4 regions of the Bradyrhizobium nivariense genome follow, and region 1 is predicted to be linked to each of the others. Evidence: predicted binding sites of a transcription regulator. Region 1 holds the regulator's gene; each other region holds the start of a gene.
What was found. The regulator LexA, encoded in region 1, represses DNA repair genes until DNA is damaged. The targets are predictions, from matches to a motif close to TGTTCNNNNTGTGTTCNG.
Positions count from the first base shown of each region.

Region 1 (5,975 bases):
AACGCGGACAGCCCTTCGCCGTAGAGGCCGCCACCAAATTCCAGCCGCATGCGCGTCCGGTCGGGTACCCAGAGTTCAACGACGCGAAGGAAGGTTTTCATCGAGCGTGTCCGCCGTCTCAAGCCCTTGACAGCATCGGTCATTTGGCTGCGAAGCGGACGTTCATAATTCAGGCAGGGCGGCTCAAACTTCGTGCTGCGCAGAGGCGCAGCGGCTTGATCAATCCGATCGGATTTCGCTGGACGCGACCGCACCATCTCGCCGGCCACGGCCGGCGATGGCAATTCAATCCTGGCCTCCAACCTCTCGGCCGGAGGGCGGCTGTGTCAGCCGATCGGCAGGCGGGTGACCGTCGGCTGCCTGTCGGCGATGATCTCCGGCTTGTGCTCGCGATCAGTGACCGGCTGGGTCACCGGCAGTTGCAGCACGGTTGCCTGCTGGCCCTCGACGAGCTGAGTCACCAGCACGTATTTGCCGTCGGGGAATTCAATCGCATCATGATGGCGGTCGGGAATGTGCGGATCGATCTTGCCGAACTTGCCGACGCGGGAATTGATGGTACGCGTCCAGATCCAGCGATTGTCGTAGCGGACGTTGTCGGTGAAGGCGAGCTCCGTTCCCGGCAGCAGGCAGACGGCCACGGTCGGATCGGCTGCGGACGCAAAACCACGCGTCGAGGTGCCGCGGAAGCTTGTCGTGACGATCGTCTCGCCGACTTCGGCGGGACGCGACGCGACGGCATGCAGGCTGTAGTCACACATCGGGTGCTCCTCAGGCTGGGATAGCGCCCGCGTCTCTTATCGAGGCGCAGGCCTCTATCAGAGTGGAAACACGCAAAACTCTACTTGGTTGTGGGCAAATCTGCGGCTGGTTTCCGCAAGCCGCGATCACATTATCTTTTAGGAACAAAGGCTGCTGCGATGCATTCGGGAGGCGCGTGTCAACGCCCTGCGGACGCCGACCAGCCCGAATATTGCCAGCCTGGCTGCGACGGTTGCGCGATCGCATTCCGCGCGTTGCGGACTTGATCGCTGACCGCTGTTTCCTTGCGGACATGGTGACGCGATTGTGCGGCAAATGCTGGCGACGCTGATGCTGCGATCAGCGCCGCCGCAACTGTGCTCAGAATGATTTTGCGCATGACTTCTCCTCGAACCTGAAGGCCGCGAAGCCCCTGGGTGCTTCGTGCGGCGTATCGAGGATCTAGCGCCGGAGGTGGGCCCGGATAATCTGTGCGGAACCAGAAAGACTATCCAGCCCGAGCGGACAATGATCCGCTCCAATCTCTGATCGGGCTGCCGATCGGAAGCGCGCGCGGCGCCAAGGACTCCCGGTATCAAGGACTCCCGGTATCAGTACTTCCGGTACAGCCCGATCAGCTTGCCCTGAATCTTCACCCGGTTCGGCGGCAGGATACGTACCTCATAGGCCGCGTTGGCGGGCTCGAGCGCGATCGAGGCGCCGCGGCGGCGGAAGCGCTTGAGGGTCGCTTCCTCGTCGTCGATCAGCGCCACCACGATGTCGCCGGTATCGGCGCTCTCGTTGCGCTGGATCAGCGCCATGTCGCCGTCGAGGATGCCGGCCTCGACCATGGAATCGCCGCGCACTTCGAGCGCGTAGTGCTCGCCCGAGCCGAGCATGTCGGGCGGTACGCTGATAGTGTGGCTGCGGGTCTGCAACGCCTCGATCGGCGTGCCGGCCGCGATGCGGCCCATCACCGGCACCGCAACGGGACGCTCGCCCTCGTCCGCAGACAGGCTGGAGCTCGCGCGCACCTTGCCGAGATTGCCCTCGATGACGCTCGGCGTGAAGCCGCGGCGGCTGCCGGCGGCTGCCTGGAGCTCGGGCAGCTTGATGACTTCAATCGCACGGGCGCGGTTGGGCAGGCGCCGGATGAAGCCGCGCTCCTCGAGCGCCGTGATCAGGCGATGGATACCCGACTTCGAGCGCAGGTCGAGCGCATCCTTCATCTCGTCGAAGGAAGGGGGCACGCCGCTTTCCTTCAGACGTTCATTGATGAACCGCAGAAGCTCGTATTGTTTGCGCGTTAACATCTCGACCAAAGTCCCCCGATTGATGCCGTTCGATTCCGAGACGCTGAATTCAGCAATAAGCCGCTACACGCTCGAAACAAATCATGAACGGACACTATATGTTCGATATGTGTTCCGCAACTGCTTAATTTACCGTGAACAGAGCGAAGTTCGCGGAACCCGCATTCTCGAGGCACTCAGACGGGGAGCCGCAACACCTCGCAGGGCGTGCCGGCTTCAGCCTTCGGCGCGAACGGTGCGCGCACGAGAAGTACCTGTGCCGCAGCGAGATTCGCAAGCAGCGAAGAGTCCTGATGACTGACGGGAAGGGCGATGCGCGTGCCGTCGTCGCGCTCCTCCAGGCGCGCGCGCAGATAGTCCTCGCGCTGGTCGTTGGCGCCGACGTCGCGGCCGAGCGCGGCGCGCTCACGGCGATGGTGAATCACCGAACGGCCCGACAGGGCGCGAATCAGCGGCACCATGAACAGGAAGGCGCACACATAGGACGACACGGGATTGCCCGGCAGGCCGATCACGCCCATTGCGCCGAGCCGTCCATGCATCATCGGCTTGCCCGGCCGCATCGCGATCTTCCAGAACGCCATCGCGATACCTTCGTCCCTCAGCGCCTGCTGGACCAGATCGTGGTCGCCGACCGATGCGCCGCCGGTCGTGATCAGGATGTCGGCGTCGCTCTCGCGGGCGCGGCGGATGCCGGCGGTGGTGGCCTCCAGTGTGTCGGCGGCAATACCGAGGTCGATGGTCTGGGCGCCCTCGCTGCGGGCGAGCGCATGCAGGGCGTAGCCGTTGGAATAGACGATCTGGCCGTGACCAGGCGTGGCGCCCGGCATCACCAGCTCGTCGCCGGTGGCGAGAATCGCGACCTTCGGACGCCGGCAAACGGGAAGATGCGGATGATTCATCCCGGCGGCGAGCGCGAGGTCACGCTCGGTGAGGCGGATTCCCGTGCGCAGGAGCACGTCGCCCTCGCGGAAATCGACGCCGGCGGGCCGGATGTGCCGTCCTGCGATCGCGGCTTCCTTGATCGTGATGCGCTTGCCATCAGCGACCGTGTCCTCCTGGATCACGACGGCGTTGGCGCCGTCGGGAACGACGCCGCCGGTGAAGATCCGCACGGCCTCGCCGGCGCCGACCGTTCCCGCGAACGGCCGACCCGCTGCGACCTCGCCGATGACGGTGAGCTTCGAATCGATCGTCGCGGCGTCAGCTGCGCGCACGGCGTAGCCGTCCATCGCCGACATCGCCTGCGGCGGCTGCGTACGCCGCGCTGCGACGTCGCGCGCGAGCACGCGATGGTAGGCTTCGTCGAGGGAAACCATCTCTTCGGGCAGCGGCTCTGCACTCGCCAGCACCGCGGCAAGCGCGTCAGAAACCGGCATCAAGGCCACGGCGAAAACTCCTGCTCGGCACGTTCGGGCGAATGTTCCGCAAGTCTTCTAGCCGAGCGCGGGCGCAGAGGCAAAAACAGCTGAGCGGGCGCAATTCATCCCGCTGCTTCACATTGTTCTGGAAGGCATGATCAAGCCCGGCGAGGCATGGTCCAGAGAACGAGGCAGATCGGCAGAAGAGTGGCCATGGCAAAAACGAGAATGACGAGCGCCACGGCCAGCATCGATCAGCTCTCTATCTGCCCGGGACTTACGTCGGGCGCTTTCGGCCCCTGATCCTTGTCGGGGAGCGGATCGGCCTGGGATTTCAGGTCGGCGGCCTTGCGCACAAGCTTGGCCGAAAGGTCCGAGTCTGAAGTTGTCCTGGCGAATTCAAGAAGAAGAGATGCCTGCTTGGTGAGGTAGGTTTTGCCCAACACGATGATGCGTCCGTCCGTAGAGATCCCGACGGACTCTAGAGTCCGGAACCCGGTATTCCGTTCCCGGAACTCGGTATAAAAATGCACAAAGTGATCGGGTTCCTCAGCTTCGTCAAAATTAGTTCCGACGGGGCCGTGCCTCCTGGGTTTCGCGACGGCGGATTGTCGTCAGATACCCAATGCCTTCAATGCGTTCCCGACGTCACGCGGCGAGGTCACATGGACCGCCGTCAAGCCGCGCGCCCGCGCTCCCTCGATGTTTTCAGCAAGATCGTCGAAGAACACGATACGCCCGGCGGGTACGCCGATCGCAGCGATGACGTGGTCGAAGGCCTCGGCATCCGGCTTGCGCAGGCCGATGCTGGACGACAAATACAGCTCGCGGAAATGGCCGAGGAGATCGGCATATTCCTGCGAGAAATAGTCCACGTGCGGCCGGTTGGTGTTGGAGAAGGCGTAGAGCGGCATCTGCTTCGCCGCCCGCGGCAACAGCTCGGCGATGTCAGGCATTTCGCCGGCGAAGATCGCGTTCCAGCCTTCCAGGAACTGCGCGTCCGAAATGCCGATTCCGAGCGAGGCTCGCAATGAGGCGAAATAGTCCTCGTCGCTGATCTTGCCCACCTCATGCAGCCGATAGGCTTCGCTGTCCCCCACATAGCGCGCGACGATGGATTCGGGCTTGCAGCCGGCATGTCCCGCCCAGCAGGCGATCGCCTTGGAGAAATCGATGTCGAGCACCACGCGGCCGAGATCGAACAGAAGCGCATCCGCGCTGCCGGGAGAGAGCGATGTCACCTGCATCCTTTCACTCAGTATCGATATGGCTCGTGGTCGAACAGCGGAAACGCGCTGAACACGCTCGGCGCGTTGGTTGCGGTCGCTGCATGCAGGCAGGATTTGTCGACCTCGGCGAACGAGGTCGCACCCAAGAGGCCGAGGCAGCGCAGCACTTCGTCCTCGAGCAGCTCCAGCATGCGCGCCACGCCGGCTTCGCCGGCCGCCGCCAGCGCCCAGCATTGCAGCCGGCCGATGCCGACGAGGTCGGCGCCCGCCGCGATCGCCTTGACGATGTCGGTGCCGCGGCCGAAGCCGCCATCGACCATGATCTTGGCGCGGCCGTTCACGGCATCGACGATCTCGGGCAGCACATGCATGGCGCCGCGGCCGTGATCGAGCTGACGACCGCCATGGTTGGAGACGTAGATCCACTCGACGCCGTGATCGATCGCGATCAGCGCGTCCTCTGGCGTCGCGATGCCCTTGAGGATCAGCGGGATCTTGAACTTGTCCTTGATCATCTTCACCGTCCGCCACTCCAGGCCTTTCTGGAAATCGCCGCCGGTGGCTCGCAGGCGGCTCTCGCGAACGTAACGCTTGGCGATGTCGCGTTCGCGACGGCTGTAATGAGCGGTATCGACGGTCAGGCAAAAGGCGGCATAGGCGTTCTTCTCGGCCCGGCTGACAACGTCAGCGACGAAGGCATCGTCGCCGCGCACATAGAGCTGGTAGAGGCGCAGCGCGTCGGGTGCCACCTCGGCGGTCTTCTCGAGGCCGGGCTCGGACACCGAACTCAGCATGTGCGCCGCACCGAAAGTCCCGCAGGCGCGTGCCACGCTCGCCGCACCATCCGGATCGAAGATCTCGAGCGCGCCGACGGGGGCGAGCACCACCGGCAGGCGCATCTTGCGGCCGAATTGCTCGACCGAGCCGGCGACCTTGCTGACATCGCGCAGCACGCGCGGGCGGAAGGCGATCTCGTCCAGCGCCATGCGGTTGCGACGCATCGTGGTCTCGGTCTCGGCGGCGCCGACGATGTAGTCCCAGGCGTTCTGGTTGAGATTGGCGCGCGCCTTGCGGATGAATTCGTGCAGGTTCTGGAACGGCTCGGCGCTGGCGCCGAGTTCGACGTTCCTCTCCGGCTGGATGCGGGGCGCGTCATTCATTGTTGTCCTCCCGAGAATTTGAAGTCTTATTGTCATCGCCTATCGTGTCCGGCCCTCCAAAACCATCCTAAAATCGCATAGCTGCGAGGCGTGGGCTGGCGGACCGATTCCCGGCTTGCACGAAACGATTTCGGAACGTTGCCAAAAGTTTAGGCCCGGGCGAAGGGATTT
Region 1 is NZ_JARWCR020000023.1:14,189-20,163, forward strand. Features, by position in the region: gene QCM77_RS20190 (GAF domain-containing protein) at 1-101, opposite strand, end outside; gene QCM77_RS20195 (hypothetical protein) at 327-761, opposite strand; gene lexA (transcriptional repressor LexA) at 1,353-2,054, opposite strand; gene QCM77_RS20205 (molybdopterin molybdotransferase MoeA) at 2,231-3,442, opposite strand; gene QCM77_RS20210 (hypothetical protein) at 3,670-3,948, opposite strand; gene QCM77_RS20215 (HAD family hydrolase) at 4,030-4,662, opposite strand; gene QCM77_RS20220 (alpha-hydroxy acid oxidase) at 4,671-5,804, opposite strand.

Region 2 (5,975 bases), on a different contig from region 1:
TCCAGGAACTGGCGCGCATAGGCCGACAGCGATTCGACGTAGCGGCGCTGGCCCTCGGCGTAGATGGTGTCGAACGCGAGCGAGGATTTACCGGAGCCTGATAGCCCCGTGAACACCACCAGCTTGTCGCGGGGAATCTCGACGTCGACGTTCTTGAGGTTGTGCTCGCGCGCGCCACGGATCGTAATTGCGCGCAGGTTTGATCCCGCGTTCTGTTGTTGGCGCTTCGCCTTGATCACTTCATCCATCCTGGTGGTCCTCAGGGAATCCAAAAGCGCGCGATCGCGCCAACTTAATAGGCGCGCTTCGCCCGGAACCGGGATCGGCGCCGATGGGGTTGTCAGCGAACGTAGGAAGAACGGAGAAGGATTTCCAGTGGGACTTGCGAATCGTCAACGGATTGTTGTTGCGCTGGCGGGACTTGGCAGCAGGAACCCGGTGTCGGAGCGCGAAAACAAAAAGGCCGGCGCAAGGCCGGCCTTTCGTAACGCGATGGCGTTGGAGACGAAGATCAGTACTTCGCGAGCACTGCGCCGCCGCCGAAGGTGTAGTTCAGGCGGACGGTGGCCATATCCACGTCCTGCTTGATGCTGTCGGCGCGGAAGGGCAGACCGAACGCCGTGAAGCTGTCGGTGTGCTTGCCCATGAACAGATGGTCGTACTCGAGGGCAACCGACCAATTCGGTGCGAAGCCGAACTCGATGCCCGTGCCGACGGCGCCGCCCCAACGGGTGTCGGTCGCCTCGCCGAACGTGACGCCGCCCAGAGTGCCGCTGAACTTGTTATGGGTGACGGCCGCGCCGCCCTTCACGTACCAGAGCACGTTGTTCCAGGCATAACCCACTTGGCCGGTGAAGAGACCGATGGCATCGATCTTGGTGTTGTTCACCAGCGGGAAGAAAGCGGCGGGCGAGCTGGTGTTCGAGCCCTTCAGGTCAGCCCAGTCGCCCTGAGCTTCGAGGCCGAACACCCAGTTGGTGGACTGCCAGCGGTAGCCGATCTGGCCGCCGACGAGGGCGCCGGTCGCATTGTGGCAACCTTCAGCCGTGACGGGGACTGCGCCGCCGGCTACTGCGGTCGTATCCCAGCAATTGTGGCTCGAGCCGCCACCGGCGTTGGCACCGATGTAGAAGCCGGTCCAGTTGTAGACCGAGGCCACAGCCACCGGAGCCTTGGTGTAGGGGCGCGCCGCGAGATCAGCGGCCGAAGCCGGGGCGGCGAGAGCGAACAAACAGGCCGAAGCCAACAAAACCTTTTTCATTTTCAACTTAATCCCAGTCCCAGTTTCTGTTGTTGCCTTCCGTGCGCGGAAGAGCATCGGACGCTGTGGTCCAACCGATGTCGTACATACACCAGTGAAGCCGCAAGTTGTGTACCCGAAAAGCCACAGCAGGTTGGAAATGCAGCAGTGGGTGAAGCCTATTATTCGGGCTGTGCGCAGCAAAAGGCCGGCGCGAAGCCGGCCTTTTATTTCTGAGCGATATCAGATGGATATCAGTATTTCGCAATCACTGGACCGCCCCAGCGATAGTTTGCGCGGATCAGGCCGATATCGACGTCCTGGCCGATGCGCTCGGAGCGTGTGGCAGCACCGAGCGGGGCGAGCACGAAGTTGCCCGAACCGGTGAAGCCGATGGTGCGATTGCCGAGGAAGATGTGATCGTACTCGAAGCCCACCGTCCAGTTCGGCGCGAATCCGAACTCGACGCCCGCGCCCACGGTGCCGCCCCAGCGGGTCTCCTTGGCCTGGTCGAATTCGAGACCGGTGACGACGTCATAGCCGCGGTAGCGGTCGCCGACGACGGCGCCGCCGCCCTTCACGTAGACGAGCACGTTGTTCCAGGCGTAGCCGATCTGGCCGGTGATCAGGCCGAAGGAATCGATCTTGGAGCGATTGCGCAGGCCGGTCACCACACCGACGTTGTCGCCGGAGAAGTCGGCCCAGTTGCCCTGGCCTTCGAGGCCGAACACCCAATTGGCCGACTGCCAGCGATAGCCGACCTGGCCGCCGACCGTGCCGCCGACCGAGTTGTGGCAGCCTTCGCCGACCAGAGCGCCGCCGACGCCGACGAAGTCCCAGCACTTGTGGCTGGTGCCGCCGCCGCCGTTGATGCCGATGTAGAAGCCGCTCCAGTCGTAGATGGTGGCGACCATCGGCGCCGGAGCCTTGGTGTAGGGACGCGCGGCCATGTCCGCCGCGCTTGCGGGAGCCGACAGGCCCAACGCCACTGCACCGATTGCACCAATCAGGATCTTGTTCATTGCCAGTCTCCCCAGGTTCATCCGCTTCTCGAAATCCCCGAAGCGGTTTGATCAGGCGCGACGCCCAGATGAATTAATTCCGAGGAAAACCTAGTCCGATCGCGGAATGGAGTCCGTCTCCGAAATGCCACAGTCGCAGGCGAGTCGGACCGGCTCTAACTTGATGAATGTTAGGTTGTTTTGCTGTTCCGCGGGAACCCGAACCGGTTCCATCCTGCGCGTGTCTTTCCGCAAGCCCCACCGGCCGATCGACCCGATACGTTCGGCGGCGTCACTCGCAAAGAACAAATCTGGAACGAACCGAAGGTCGATGCTATATGTGGGGATAACCCGAGGGGTGACGGACTGATCGAAGTCCGCAAGCGTTCGGCGAGCGTATAGGGTCGCCCCGACAGGGGCACGGCGGAACGCGGGGAGCGGACCGGCCTCCTTAGATTCAGTGGCATTCGGAGTGGAGAGCGGAGATGGCGGGAAGCGTCAACAAGGTCATTCTGGTTGGAAATCTCGGCAAGGATCCTGAGATCCGCCGCACCCAGGACGGGCGGCCGATCGCCAATCTGAGCGTCGCGACCTCGGAGACGTGGCGCGACAAGGCGACCGGCGAGCGCAAGGAAAAGACCGAGTGGCACCGCGTCGTGATCTTCAATGAAGGGCTCTGCAAGGTCGCCGAACAGTACCTGAAGAAGGGCGCCAAGATTTACGTCGAGGGTGCGCTCCAGACCCGCAAATGGACCGACCAGAGCGGTGTCGAGAAGTACTCGACCGAGGTCGTGCTCCAGGGCTTCAACTCGACGCTGACGATGCTGGACGGTCGTAGCGGCGGCGGGGCAGGCGGCAGCTTCGGCGACGAGCCGGGCGGCGATTTCGGCTCTTCAGGTCCGGTCAGCAGCGCGCCGCGCCGTCCTGTTGCCGCCGGCGGCGGTGGCCGCAACGGCGACATGGACGACGATATCCCGTTCTGAGAACGTGGCGTATCATACGACGCGGACGCGCCGGCCGGATGGGGCGGCGCTTCTCACGCCGCGCCAGCAAAGCTTTCTAATCGGCAGGACGGGCTCGGGATTTCCGGGCCCGCTTCATGTTTGGGTTGAGCTCGGATTACGTCATGGCAAACGCGCTGACGGGGGAAGCTCGCGGCGCGGTTTTCCAGGTGTTGCGGGCGATTTTGCAAGGTCGGTGCGGGGGCTGTCCGAGACACGGCTCGCAAGGGCTTAAGTCTCTGGAAAAACAGTCGGAAAAAGCGCTTCCCGGAAGCCCGCAAGGGTGGTTATCAGGGGGGCGATGCGCTATATGATTCCCAGATAAAACCTCACCGGATTTCCCCTTGGCTGACGACGACGACAAGCCCGGCGACCAGCCGGCGCAACCCTCGGATATTCGACCCGTCTCCATCTTCGAGGAGATGAAGAAGTCCTATCTCGACTACGCCATGAGCGTGATCGTGGCGCGCGCGCTGCCTGACGCCCGCGACGGCCTCAAGCCGGTGCATCGCCGCATCCTGTACTCGATGAACGAGCAGGGGCACACGCCCGACAAGAAGTACGTCAAGTCCGCCCGCGTGGTCGGCGACGTCATCGGTAAATATCATCCGCATGGCGACCAGTCGATCTACGACGCCATGGTCCGGATGGCGCAGGACTTCTCCATGCGCGTGCCGCTGATCGACGGCCAGGGCAATTTCGGCTCAGTCGACGGCGATCCCCCGGCCGCCTATCGTTACACCGAAGCCCGGTTGACCAAGGTGGCGCTGGCTCTGCTGGCCGACATCGACAAGGACACCGTCGACTTCCAGCCGAACTACGACAACAACGAGACCGAACCATCGGTCCTGCCGGCCAAGTTCCCGAACCTTCTCGTCAACGGCGCCGGCGGCATCGCGGTCGGCATGGCGACCAACATCCCGCCGCACAATCTCGGCGAGGTCATCGACGCCTGCGTCGCGTTGATCGACAACCCCGCGCTCACCATCGACGAGCTCATCAACATCGTGCCGGGACCGGATTTCCCGACCGGCGGCGTCATCCTCGGACGGCAGGGCATCCGCGCCGCCTATCACCTCGGCCGCGGCTCGGTCGTGATGCGCGGCAAGGTCGCGATCGAGACCATCCGCAAGGAGCGCGAGGCGATCATCATCACCGAGATTCCCTACCAGGTGAACAAGGCGACGATGGTCGAGCGCATCGCCGAGCTGGTCAAGGAAAAGAAGATCGAGGGCATCGGCGACCTGCGCGATGAATCCGATCGCGACGGCTACCGCGTCGTCATCGAGTTGAAACGCGACGCCGTGCCGGATGTGGTGCTGAACCAGCTCTACAGGTTCACGCCGCTGCAGACGAGCTTCGGCGTCAACATGGTGGCGCTCGACAGCGGCCGTCCGCGGATCATGCATCTGAAGGACCTGCTGGCCATCTTCGTCGACTTCCGTGAGCGGGTCGTCACGCGGCGCACCAAATACCTGCTCGCCAAGGCCCGCGATCGCGCCCATATCCTGGTCGGCCTGGCGATCGCGGTCGCCAATATCGACGAGATGATCCGCGTCATCCGGACCTCGCCCGACCCGACCACGGCCCGCGACACCCTGATGTCGCGCGACTGGCCGGCCCGGGACGTCGAGGACATGCTGACGTTGATCGACGATCCGCGCCACCGCATCAGCGAGGACGGCACGATCCGGCTGTCGATGGAACAGGCGAGGGCTATTCTCGACCTGCGCCTGCAGCGCCTCACCGCACTCGGCCGTGACGAAATCCGCGAGGAGCTCGACAAGCTCGCCGGCGAGATCGCCGACTATCTCGACATCCTGCGCTCGCGCGACCGCGTGCTGGGCATCATCAAGTCCGAGCTCGCCGAAGTGAAGGCCGAGTTCGCTACGCCGCGCCGCACCGTCATCATCGAGCAGGAAGGCGAGGTCGAGGACGAGGACCTGATCCAGCGCGAGGACATGGTCGTCACCGTCTCCCACGCCGGCTATGTCAAGCGTGTGCCGCTGTCGGCCTACCGGGCGCAGCGCCGCGGCGGCAAGGGCCGCGCGGGCATGCAGACCCGCGACGAGGATTTTGTCAGCCGGCTGTTCGTGGCGTCCACGCATACTCCGATGCTGTTCTTCTCCTCGCGCGGCCAGGTCTACAAGATAAAGGTCTGGCGCCTGCCGATGGCCGCGCCGAATGCGCGCGGCAAGGCGCTGATCAACATCCTGCCGCTGGAGCAGGGCGAGCGCATCACCACCATCATGCCGCTGCCGGAGGACGAGTCCACCTGGGGCAATCTCGACGTGATGTTCGCCACCACGGGCGGCAACGTCCGGCGCAACAAGCTGTCCGACTTCGTCGACGTCCGCCGCTCCGGCATCATCGCGATGAAGCTCGACGACAACGAGGCGATCGTCGACGTGCAGATCTGCACCGAGCGTGACGACGTATTGCTCACCGGCGCCGGCGGCCAGTGCATCCGCTTCCCCGTCACCGACGTGCGCGTGTTCACCGGGCGCACCTCGATGGGCGTGCGCGGCATTGCGCTTGCCGAGGCCGACAAGGTGATCTCGCTGGCGATCCTGCGCCATGTCGAGACCTCGTCGGACGAACGTTCGGCGTACCTGAAGATGCGTCGTGCGGTCGCCGGCGAAGCTGCGACCGAGGAAGCGGCAGTGGATGCCGAGGCCGAGGAGACCTCCGGCAGCTTCCAGCTCGCCCAGGAGCGCTATGTCGAGATGTCGG
Region 2 is NZ_JARWCR020000027.1:35,179-41,153, forward strand. Features, by position in the region: gene uvrA (excinuclease ABC subunit UvrA) at 1-248, opposite strand, end outside; gene QCM77_RS22265 (outer membrane protein) at 512-1,261, opposite strand; gene QCM77_RS22270 (outer membrane protein) at 1,495-2,262, opposite strand; gene QCM77_RS22275 (single-stranded DNA-binding protein) at 2,727-3,224, shown strand; gene gyrA (DNA gyrase subunit A) at 3,587-5,975, shown strand, end outside.
Region 2: QCM77_RS22275 (single-stranded DNA-binding protein) is a predicted target of LexA. The motif match lies at 2,543-2,560, and genes of this name have one in related genera.

Region 3 (5,975 bases), on a different contig from region 1:
CCATGAGGAGACCTATCCCAAGCCTAGGTTAGGTCTCGGACGACAAGTGAGCCGTTGTTGCAACCACTGCTGTCGTGTTTACGAGGTATGTCCCAATCGCTTCGACAGTCGATGGTGTTGCAGTTGGATCGGCAGCTGATCGGTGCTCCGAAGCTTGTCTTGGCAGGAGAGTTTGCGATCGCCGTCGCGTGGTACGGCATTTGCTGATCTCGTTCCAGGCGTCTCGGCTCCAGGAGAAACACATGGTCGATGGGCAAACCGTTGTGCTGTCCGCACGAGAAAAGCAGTGCTTGCGGTGGGTAGAGGAGGGCAAATCATCCTGGGAAATAGGGGTGATATTGAGAGTCAGCGAGAACACCGTCAATTTTCACATCAAGAACGCTATGCGAAAGCTGGAAGTGACCACCCGAATCCAGGCTGCTATCAAGGCGCGCCGCCTCGGGCTTCTTTGAACTATTGGAGTGCTGCTGCTGTCAATTGTGCCCGGTGCTAGGACTGCTCCATGAGATGGGATCGCATCTGCCGTGAGTAGCGGCCCGTTGTGAGCGCAGCGCTATAGTTAAATATCCGCCGGCTCTTACGAGGAACGACGTGTATCTGTTTCGCACGAAAGTCGTGGGGGCGCACCACTATAGGCGGGTTCTGATCGCAAGTAGCAAGTCTCGGGCTGAGGCGGGCAACCTTCATGCCAACCAGCGTCGCGGCGCGCAGCCAGATCTGCTTGGCCACAGAGGATCTGATCCATAATAGGATGCAGCGAAAGAGATTATAGAGATGCTTGTTGAAGCTATAATGACTGACCTACCTGAATTGAAGGCAACCAGCTTTGCTGTCGTCCCGCGGCAGCAGCGTCATTCTGCCGCGCACTTCCATCCTGATTGCCGCGCCGCAGTGACTACATGATTGACGTGAAGGCGCGCCCGCTCTTGGGTTTTCGCCGCGGCGGCGCGCCCGACAAGCTCATCCTCGCTCGCCGCGGTTCTTCGAGTTCCAATTCCAATTGTTCGATCAGCCGCGCCGTGCGCTCGGAGCGCTGCCCGTACAGTTCGCGTTTGAGCTTCTCGATCCGTAACTCGAGATGCGCGATCAGCGCCGCGTTATCCGACAGCTCCGCTTGCGCGCAGGCAGCCAACGCCTCGGCTCGCAGCCGGGCCTCACGCGCGGCCTGCAGCGCTGCCAGGGCACTGACAAGGTCCGATGGAAGGTCGTCCGGCTTCGACATCATGAAGCCATTGAATCAGATCAAGCAGCAGATTCAAACCCAAAACGGCTATGCGACCCGCGTCGGACGCTGGGTTTCTTGCGGGTTTGCGCCAATCGATTCCGGACAACAGGTAGCTCATCTGCGCCGACGAGATCGTCACTGCTTCGCCCGCGACCGAAGGCCAGATGAACCGCCCTCTCTCCAGTCTTTTGGTGAACAGGCATGCTCCCTGGCCATCGTGCCAGATCACCTTCACAAGATCCCTTCGGCGACCGCGGAAGACAAACAGTGACCGCTGAGCGGGCCCTTGCGCAGCACCTCCTGCACCTGGAGTGCGAGCGACGGACGCCTCGGCGCATGTCCGTGTAGCCTGTCGCAAGCCACACTCGTGCGCCCGTCGGAACCGGGATCATCAGCGTACCAAAGCGTCGAGAACGCGACGTAGCGCGTCTCCATCAACGTCGCCATCGACCCGGATGCGGTGCCCGCTACCAAGATCTATCTCGATGACGCCCTGGCTCTTCCGTCGACGCGCCGCCGTCGTCGTCAATGGCGCTTCGGCCAACTCCCGCAGCGGCACAGACGGCCCAATCTCGACCGGCACGAACGGCGCTATACTCGCTTCAAAGCTCTTTGCGCCACCTGAACAGCTGGCTTACATGAAGGCCAGCCATGCGAGCCACCTCGGAAACACTGGCTCCGACTCGAGCGATGCTGCAACAAGCCGTTCCTTCTCATCCGATGACCATCGGCGCCGCCCGCTCGACCGATGTGATAACTTCCGCCGTCTCCTAAGGAGTTGGTGTCGCGTCTTGTCGGCTCGTCGGACCCATCATGAGGTATGAGTCAGCCGATGCATCGGCCGGACAAAACTGCATGCGCATGTACTACCAGGTGGCCGCTTTCGCAGGGGGACTTTTCGCCGGCAATCCCGCAGCCGTTCTCGTTCCTTGACGGATGGCGAAGCTGCTCATTGCTTGTCGGCTGTGGCGAGGCGTTGATATCGAAGCCGCCTGTAGGGGCAGGCCGGCATGGAACAGGAATTACGAGCGACGGTTGAGCGGGCGAGTTGTCGCGGCGGTTCGCGTTTACGAACCGCCTCGCTGCTCATCAATCATAGACGCGTCGTCGACACCCGGCGCATGCGGGAGTTGGCGCAGCCCTTGGCGGGTGATCTTCCGCCCTTCGCCTTCATTCAGACCCCGCAGCCATCGCTCCGGCCCCACCCAAGAGCTTCACGTTGAGGCGGCCGCCGGTGAACAGCATGTCGTCGAGCGCTTCCTCGATGTCAGCTGTGGTCACTGAGTTTCCGCCGTCACGAGCGATGCATGATTGCGCAATGCGTCGCATCAGCTCCTTAATGAAAGCGGCGCTGACGCCCTCAGTGCGGCGCACCGTCTCGGCTACGATCTCCGCCTCAAGCGGCAGGCCCGTGCCGTAAAGTCGGATCAGCTTGTCGCGGCCGGTCGTATCAGGCAGCGGCATCTCGATCGCCTGGTCGATGCGGCCGGGGCGACCGGCCAGGGCGCCCTCGAGTTGCTCGGGGCGGTTGGTGGTGAGCACGAAGAGGATGTCAGCGTCTTCCTTCAAGCCGTCCATTTCATTCAGGAGTTTGTTCAGCGCGACCTCCTCACATGTTGTCAAGTCGTCGCGCTTGCTGGCGATCAGATCGACATCCTCGATCACCACCATGGTAGGCTGCAGCAGGCGCGCGAGCGCCATATAGGCGCTCAGCTGACCGACCTCTTCGGCGGTGATGATTAGCGTGGTGTGTCCCGGTAGGTTGGTGGCGAGATAGCGGATAGTGTGGGTCTTACCGGTGCCGGGCGGGCCATAGAGCAGGATGCCCTTGCGGGTCGACTGGCCGAATCGGCGGAGTGCGCCACGCGTGGCGACAAAACTCAACACGTTGCGATCGAGCAATTTGATAGCCTGTTCCCGCAGGATCACGTCCTCGCGCCTCACTGGTGCCAATCGATGCACCATGATGCCTCTTGAGCGGCCGCTGTAGTTCGCACCTTTCTCGAATGAGAGAATCTTGCCGCGATAAGAACGTGCCGCGTGTACCGCCCGTTCCAGTTCGTCAAAGCTGCGCTGAACAAAGGCTTCGCCGCCAGTCCCCGCAGGGGCAACGATTTCAATCCGGATCCTCGGCTCTTGCTCGAACTCGAACTCAGTAGAGAGCACGACGGCATAGAAAAATTCGCTCGCTCGGCAGAGCCACAGTCCATTGTACAGGCATTTGACCGGCGCCGTCTCGCCAGTATCAACCTGGTGATATTGCGGCGGCACCAGCGAAATCGCATTCTGTCCACGCGTTTTCATCCGAGCGAATGAAAGCGTCTCGTACCTATGTTCTGCATAGGCGCCGAAGAAGCGGACCGGATCGGCGAATAGCTTATCGACCGCGACCTGAACATCGGCCTGCATGTGGCCCGGGAATTGCCTCACAGTAGTGGCGAGTTCGCTCGGCGGTATATTGGTGAAGTGCCACTCAAGGGCTTCGTAGGCATATTCGAATTGCACGTCGGGCAGGTCGGGGCCGTCCGCTTCGCCCGCGGCTTCGCCCGTAATCAGCAGGGGACATCCTTCAGCTCGGATACGCTGTTGCGCCGCCTCGAGGAGCGCCTTTGCGACCGAGGGAGGATAGCGTCCGCAGACGGCCTTGCCATGCTGCAAGACGAGTTTGGCGAGCGCAATGGCATCCCGCTCCTGTTTGTCGAATACCTCGCGCAGCAGGCGTACCACGAGACCGAGAGTCGTCTTGCCGTCATTGTGCAAAGAAGCTGAATGGGCGCACCGCCTGCGCAGATCTTGTCCACAAAGACCCCCGGTGCGTGTTCTAGTTGTTCGGCAGTGGCCATGTGGTTTCCGATCTAAGCTTGCCGGCTCAACCGGTTGACGCAACACAGGCATCAAATCTCTCTGCTGGCGGCGTTCCTTACGCTTCATCGGCGGAATCCATAAAGAAGACACGCAAAGCCGCCGCAATCCCTCGAAGACCTTTGTCAGCAACCCTACACGCGCCGCAAAGCCAACAGGCGCGATCTCGGACAATGTCAAGCTAGGGCGCGCTGGCATGCGACTTGCCAATTCCTATCCAAACGACCCAGGCAAAAAGGATAGCCATGATCAATCTGACGGATAGCGCAGTGAATGCGCTCAAGAGCGTGATCTCGGGTTCGGCGCAGCCGACGAGCGGCCTGCGCATCATGGTCGAGACCGGTGGCTGCGACGGGTTCAAATACCGGATGAGCCTGGCCGACGAGGCCAAGCCTGACGACACCGTGACAGAGCGCGACGGCGTCAAGGTGTTCGTCGTCGACAATAAGGGCCCGTCCATAAACAACTGAGTCACAGTTGCCACAGATCGCGAGGATTGTTTGCGCAGGATTCACAATGATCTGTCGCGCGACGTAGCGTCGTGGGATGATTCGAGCCGCTCAGGCGCGCGCCGCGCGGACGCTATCAGGAGATGGCCCCTGTTCTGAATGAACAGAGCCTCCGGCGCTTTGTCGCCCTGGGGCGAAAGCGCTGGGACACGGCGGGGTCAGCTTGATGTCCGGATCAGCGGATTGGCGCGGTCGACGATTTATCACGGACTTTCTGACACTCGCGACAACGTGGCGGTTCCGGCTGGACGCGTCCGTAGGGCGGGCGGCGGGCACAAGAAGAAGTCATCCCGGGAGCCAACCCTCGCGGCCAATCTCAAGCGCCTGGTCGAACCGGTGACGCGGGGCGATCCGATGCAGCCATTGTTGTGGACGACCCGCAGCCTGCGTAACCTCGTGACCGAGCTGGCGAAGGAGGGTCATAAGGTTTGCCCGACGGTTGTCAGCGAGCTTCTGCGCGGCATGGGCTACAGCCTGCAAGCGAACAACAAGGCCCGAGAAGGCGGCCAGCACATCGATCGCGACGCGCAGTTTCAATCATCAACACGCAGGCCACGACGTTCCTGGCAGCGAACGAACCGGTCATATCGGTCGACACGAAGAAGAAGGAATTGGTAGGCAATTTCAAGAACAACGGCCGGGAATGGCGTCGCCAAGGCAGGCCTGAGCTCGTCAACATTCAAGACTTTATCGATCCCAAGCTAAGCCGCGCCGTGCCGTACCGCATGTACGACATCACCAATAATGTCGGCTGGGTCAGCGTCGGCACGGACCACGACACCGCCAGCTTCGCGGTCAATGCGATCCGCCGATGGTGGCGGACGATGGGGAAGAAGCGTCATCCGACAGCCAAACGCCCGATGATCACGGCCGATGGCGGCGGCAGCAACGGGTCTCGTGTGCGCCTGTGGCAGGTCGAGCTTCAAAAAACTGGCGGACGAGCTCAAGTTGCCGATCAGGGTTTGCCACCTGCCGCCCGGCACCAGCAAGTGGAACAAGATCGAGCATCGTCTCTTCTTCATCACCATCAACTGGCGGGGAAAGCCACTGCGTAGCTATCGCACGATCGTCCAGCTGATCGCCGTGACGACAACAGATGCCGGCCTCAAGGCGCGCGCCGAGCTGGACGAAAGGAAATATCTCGCCGATTGGGGCTATCTTTATCCCACCGATGACCTGGGCAAGTCGCAGCGTACGTCGCTGCAGGGGCCGGAATACATGCGCCTGATGCGCAAGAGGACCAAGCAGGCTGGCGTCACCATTTTAGATCATAGTCCTGCGCTCGAACTGCTCGTGGACGACAATGGCGCCGTTGCTGGCGCCAGCGGCCTGCGCCGGCAGAAGCATGATCGCTGGACCGTGCGCGCCGAGGCGGTCGT
Region 3 is NZ_JARWCR020000069.1:7,912-13,886, reverse strand. Features, by position in the region: gene QCM77_RS36455 (response regulator transcription factor) at 243-452, shown strand; partial or broken gene QCM77_RS36450 (IS66 family transposase) at 930-1,225, opposite strand; gene tnpB (IS66 family insertion sequence element accessory protein TnpB) at 1,155-1,454, opposite strand; gene QCM77_RS36440 (transposase) at 1,828-1,917, opposite strand; gene QCM77_RS36435 (ATP-dependent Clp protease adaptor ClpS) at 2,396-4,156, opposite strand; partial or broken gene QCM77_RS36430 (HesB/IscA family protein) at 4,333-4,524, shown strand; partial or broken gene QCM77_RS36425 (ISAzo13 family transposase) at 4,680-5,736, shown strand; partial or broken gene QCM77_RS36420 (FAD-binding protein) at 5,815-5,975, shown strand, end outside.
Region 3: QCM77_RS36435 (ATP-dependent Clp protease adaptor ClpS) is a predicted target of LexA. The motif match lies at 4,160-4,177, and genes of this name have one in related genera.

Region 4 (5,975 bases), on a different contig from region 1:
GAATTGCCGGTCGAGAAGCAGCGCATGCTCGAGAAGCTGAACAGTTCCGACGAGGACCTGATCGGCAAGACTGCGCTGCTCGTTGACGACGACGCCCGCAACATTTTCGCGCTGTCGAGCGTGCTGGAGCGGCGCGGCATGAAGGTGCTGACGGCGACCACCGGCAGGGAGGCGGTGACGCTGGTCGAATCCAATCCGGAGATCGCCATCGTGCTGATGGACATCATGATGCCGCAGATGGATGGCTATCAGACGATCGGCGTCATCCGTGAAAACCCGGTCTTCGCCCGTCTTCCGATCATCGCGTTGACGGCCAAGGCCATGAAGGGCGACCGCGAGAAATGCCTCGAGGCCGGCGCGTCCGACTACCTCGCCAAACCCGTCAACACCGATCAATTGCTGCTTGCAATCCGCATGTGGCTGCACCGTTGAGTTGGATGCCGGTATGGACCACGAAAAGGTCAACATCCTCCTCGTCGACGACCAGCCGGCCAAGCTGCTCGCCTATGAGGTGATCCTGAAGGATCTGGGCGAGAACCTCGTGATCGCCTCGTCCGGTCGCGAGGCTCTGGAGGTGCTGCTCAAGACCGAGATCGCGGTGATTCTGGTCGACGTCTGCATGCCCGAGCTCGACGGCTTCGAGCTCGCCGCGATGATCCGCGAGCACCCGCGCTTCCAGAAGACCGCGATGATCTTCATCTCGGCCATTCAAGTCAGCGACATCGACCGCCTGCGCGGTTACGAGATGGGCGCGGTCGACTACGTCCCGGTCCCGGTCGTGCCGGAGGTGCTGCGCGCCAAGGTCAAGGTGTTTGCCGAGCTCTACCGCAAGACGCGCGAGCTCGAACGGCTGAACCAGGATCTCGAGGACCGCGTGCGTGCACGTACCGCCGAGCTGGAGAATTCCACCGCAAAGCTGCGCGAGAGCGAAGAGCGGCGCAGCATGGCGATCGCCGCCGGCAAGATGGGCTCCTGGGATTGGGACTGGATCACCGGCGACTGGATGTGGGACGAGGGGCAGTATCGCATCTTTGGCGTTGGCCCGGAGAGCTTCGAGGTGAACCCGGCCAACGTTCAGGCGCTGTTGCATCCCGATGACGTCGATCAGTTGCGCAAGGCGATCGGCGAATTCAACAAGGGCACGCGCGCCTATGAAACGGAGTTCCGCATCGTGCGGCCTGACGGCGATGTGCGCTGGTGTGTCGGCACAGCCGCCGCCACGGCCGACGATAGCGGTCGGGTTGTGCGCGTCAGCGGCGTGACGGTGGACATCACCGAACGCAAGCGCGCCGAGGAGCGGCAGAATCTCCTGGCGCGGGAGGTCGATCATCGCGCCAAGAATGCGCTGGCGCTGGCGCAGTCGATCGTACGCCTCACCCGGGCCGACGAGGTCAAGGCCTATGTCAACGCTGTCGAGGGGCGCATCAATGCACTGGCGCGCGTGCATACGATCCTGTCGCTGTCGAGCTGGCAGGGCGCCGAACTCTCGAAGCTGATCGACGAGGAGCTTGCGCCCTATTCCCTCGGCGGCCAGATCAAATTGGCAGGGACCGAAGTTCAGTTGCTGCCGGCGACCGCCCAGACGCTGGCGCTGGCGCTGCATGAGCTTTTCACCAACTCGGCGAAGTATGGCGCGCTCTCGACGCGGTCGGGACGGCTCGCGATCGGCTGGCAGGTCGAGGACGAGCTGCTCACGTTAACCTGGGAGGAGTCCGGCGGCCCGCTTGTCGGGCCCCCGAAATCCCGCGGCTTCGGTACGCGGAGCTTGCTTGCGAGCGTCGAGTCCCAGCTCGGTGGACGGGCGCATTTCGATTGGCGTGCCGAGGGCCTGTTGTGCCGCCTGGAGGTGCCGTTGATCCGCAAGACTGCCGCGACAGCCGCACCCGGCAAATTCGAAGCCGCCAGCTCCGCCGAATTGCAGCGGGCATCCGGTTAACCGGACGCCGCACCCTTCATGCGTTGCGTCGTCCGCGGTTCGCGCGCGACGCGCCCTTCGAGCCAGGCTTCCGTTTGGGCGAGATCGCGTAGCGCCTTGGCATAGCGGCGCGCCGCGCTTCGCTCCGCGCCGCGCGGCAGCTTGCGCGCTTTGCTCAGGATGTCCGCGGCGGCGTTGCGATAGGCCAGCGAGCGGTAAAGAAAGACCACCTTACCCATATCGAATGTTCCCATGTTGCAGCGTTCATCCTCGCAGGCCCGGCATGAACATCGGATGAAGCGGGCAATGACAATTCCTTCATCTGGATGGAACCGGCGGGTGTCCCACGCGTTGCATGCCAGATCGGGATAGAGTTCCATGCGCGCGAAAAAGTCGTCGGACCTGATCTCTCCCACCGGCCTCGTCAAGCTGATGACGCACGCGATGATGGGCGCAGCCCTCGGCCTCGCTTTCAGCCTCGTGCTCGTTCTGACCAATCCAGCCGTCGCCAACCTGCTGAGTGACGGCGGAAGTCAGGCCGTTGTCGTTTTCGCCCTCAAATTGATGACGACGTTCGCGATCGGCGCGACACTCACCGGCGTCGTATTCATTCTCGCAGAAGACAAGCAATCTTGAAGGATGCGTGACGCACGAGAGCTTTTTTGTTCGGAACTCCTGCGTCGAACGGCGGTTGGCTGCCTGCGTCAATTTAACCCAGGGAGTTCCCGCGCATGAAGACGACCAAGCTCGCTCTCGCCGTGATGTTGGCAACCGGCCTCGCTGCCGCACCGTTCGCCGCGGAGGCCAAGTCGCACAAGGCGAAACATGAATCCTCGACCTCGTCCTCGCAGACGACAGGCGCCAACACGAAATCCAAGGGCGCCGATCCCTCCGGTCAAGGCGGCTCCGGCCCCGGCTCCGACCAGGGCGGCACCATGACGAACAACAAGGGCGGCATGAGCAACACCAAGTAGCTGTTCGCCGAAATTCATGGAGGGCCCCGCCACCGCGGGGCCTTTTGCTTTGGGGTTCGACCGAACTCTTTCTCAGGCCGCTTCGTCAACATCCGGCATCCACCAGCCCGCATGTCGCCTTGCGCGCGCGCACGCTTCAAATGCGACGGTAGCCGGTGATGTTGGGATGACCGCCTGCGACATCTGATTTCACCAGATGATCCAGCTGTGCACGCTTGCGCGCGATCAGGAGTTGGGCCGCGGCGTCGTCGAGTCCCTCGCGTTGCAGCTGCCGGATGGCAGAGCCCAGTTCGAGAATCTCGCCGCGCAGTCTCAAGATCCGGTACGTCGCCGGATCTTCTTCCACGGCACGCTCCCAAACTCTCAGTGCCGCGCGAAGGCGCGCACGGAATTGCCGACTTTCTTCCCGGAACGAAGGCGCACCCTATCGCGGACATTCGGCAGGACATCGCCGCCCCCTGCAGCCTTCCATTCGCCGATCAGCAGATTGATTTTCCGGCGCAGATCCATCTGCGCAAGGGCCTTCTCTGTGCAGTCGCGATCGCGGTCGACGAACTCGCGCACGGACGCCTCGACATCGGCCATTTCCAGCCTCAAGGCGCTGATTTTACGTCGAATTTCGTTAATTCTGTTGTCCATGGCTTGTTAGAACAAAATAAGAACATATAGTCAAGTCAGGATTTCAGGACGGAGCAGCGACATGCAGGTTCAGGGTAAATACGACGCCAGGGTTTTCCTTACCGAGCAGATGACCCGGACACAGGGCCTCAGGCTGAAACGGTTGAGCGAAGAGACGTATCAACCCGCGCAATATGCGCGGGATCTGTCCTCCAGCGAGGCAGCACGGCGCATCCAGGTGCTGGAAGCGGAGATCGAGCTGGCGAATTCCTTCTAGGCTGCGTCGCGCATCTGGAACGTTGCGGGCCCGCTTTCGGAACCATGCCTGTTTTGGATGGTTCTCCCCGGCCAAGGGAGAACATGCATGGCACGCAAGGCAACGAAGCGCCGCTACTCGCGCAGCTCCGGCAGCGATGTCGAAAGCGAGATGAAACGCTACAAGAAGGGTACCGCGAAAAGCGGACGCGGCGGTCGAGGCGGACGCGTGAAGAGCCGCAAGCAGGCGATCGCGATCGGTCTGTCGAAGGCGCGCAAGAAGGGCAAGAAGGTCCCAAAGAAGGTCTCGAAGCGGAAGACTGCCAAGAAGGCATCCAAGAAAACGTCCAAGAAAAGTTCGAAGAAAACTTCGAAGAAAACGTCCAGGAAGACGTCGAAGCGCAAATCCTCCCAACGGTCGCGCTGACTTCAGTCAGATCATGCTGCCCGGCATGAAGCAGCGGATCGAAATCCCGAACGCGGTCTTCACCGGCCATACCATGGTGCGGCCGGCTCGATTCGGCTCAGTGATCACGGCTTCGTCCGGCACCTCGACCCACTCGCCGTCGAGGCGCACGCGATAATGTCCGTTGTGCGAGTCCCAGTCGGGATCAGCGACGGCAAATCCATCCGCATCCGAGCAGCACGGACCGAGATGGCTGCGCAGGCTGTCGAACCACGGCTTGAGGGGTGAGTCCGCGTAGCGGCCGTCGTCACGCCCGACAGCATTTCCACCCCACAGCACGAACGGCGCCACAAGCAGCGCACCTATCAGCGAGAGCTTCAATCGATCCATGTCGGCACCGATCAATGCGAACTACCGGCCAGCCGCTGAGTGGCGGCAAGTTCGAAGTTCCACGCTTGCAATCATCCCGGCGGCTTCGTTGCCGCCGAGTACATACGAGACCCGGAACTGTGATGAGCGAACACGGCTTTTTCGGACGAACCGGGTCATCCTCTCTGCCGTTAACGAGAATGTTATCGGCGGCCTCCGTGAATCCTGAAGGCGAACAGGAAAGGCGGCCCGGGGGCCGCCTTTTTGGATTTGCACCGATCGACGTTCGACTTATGCGAGCGGCACCGCGACGAACCGGGTCGCCTGCGCGCTTCTGACCTGCAGCAGTACGCTGCGCTTGCCGGACGATTTCGCCTGCGCCAGCTCCGAACGGACATCGCCGATGTTGGCGACGGCCTTGCCGCCGACATTGAGGATGACGTCGCCGGTCTGGATGCCGCGCTGCGCGGCCGGCCCCTGCGGATCAACTTCAGTGACGACGACCCCCTTCTGGCCGGCGCCCTGGACGTCGCCGGCCGGAGCCAGGCTGAGCCCGAGAAGCGGCGTGCCGGCATCCGGCTGCGCCTTGCCCTCGTCCGCGTTAGCCTGCCGCTCGTTCGGCAACTCGCCGAGCGCCAGCGTCACCGTCTTGCTGTCGCCCTTATGGACGACATCAAGCTTCACGGATGTGCCCGGCGCCAGGGTAGCGATGGTGCGGGCGAGATCGCGGGAGTCCTTGATCGCGGTGCCGTTGACGGCGGTGATGACGTCGCCCGCCTCGATGCCCGCCTTCGCCGCCGGGCTGCCGTCCTGCGGATTGTCGACGATCGCGCCGCGCGCCTCCTTGAGGCCGAGGCTGTCGGCGATTTCCGATGTCACCGGCTGCACCTGCACGCCGAGCCAGCCGCGTGTGACCGCGCCCTTGTCCTTCAACTGTGCGACGACGAGCTTTGCAGTCGAGGCCGGAATGTCGAAGCCGATGCCGACCGAGCCGCCGGAGGGCGAGAAGATCGCGGTGTTCACGCCGATCACGTTGCCGTTCATGTCGAAGGCCGGACCGCCGGAATTGCCCTTGTTGATCGGCGCGTCGATCTGGATGAAATCGTCATAGGGACCGTTGCCGATGTCGCGGCCGCTGGCCGAGACGATGCCGGCGGTCACGGTGCCGCCGAGCCCGAAGGGATTGCCGACGGCGACCACCCAGTCGCCGATGCGCGGCTTCTGGTCCGAGAATTTGACGAACGGAAAATCCTTCCTGCCCTCGACCTTGATCAGCGCAAGATCGGTCTTCGGATCGGTCCCGACCACCTTTGCGGTATAGATCGCGCCGTCGTCCATCGTCACCTGCACCGACGCGGCGTGGTCGACGACATGGTTGTTGGTCACGGCATAGCCGTCGGCGGAGATGAAGAAGCCGGAGCCCTCACCCGTGATCATC
Region 4 is NZ_JARWCR020000014.1:121,010-126,984, forward strand. Features, by position in the region: gene QCM77_RS14325 (HAMP domain-containing protein) at 1-432, shown strand, start outside; gene QCM77_RS14330 (HWE histidine kinase domain-containing protein) at 446-1,936, shown strand; gene QCM77_RS14335 (hypothetical protein) at 1,933-2,295, opposite strand; gene QCM77_RS14340 (hypothetical protein) at 2,294-2,551, shown strand; gene QCM77_RS14345 (hypothetical protein) at 2,647-2,889, shown strand; gene QCM77_RS14350 (hypothetical protein) at 3,026-3,235, opposite strand; gene QCM77_RS14355 (hypothetical protein) at 3,253-3,474, opposite strand; gene QCM77_RS14360 (DUF3072 domain-containing protein) at 3,590-3,784, shown strand; gene QCM77_RS14365 (DUF6496 domain-containing protein) at 3,872-4,189, shown strand; gene QCM77_RS14370 (hypothetical protein) at 4,196-4,558, opposite strand; gene QCM77_RS14375 (Do family serine endopeptidase) at 4,829-5,975, opposite strand, start outside.
Region 4: QCM77_RS14360 (DUF3072 domain-containing protein) is a predicted target of LexA. The motif match lies at 3,536-3,553, and genes of this name have one in related genera.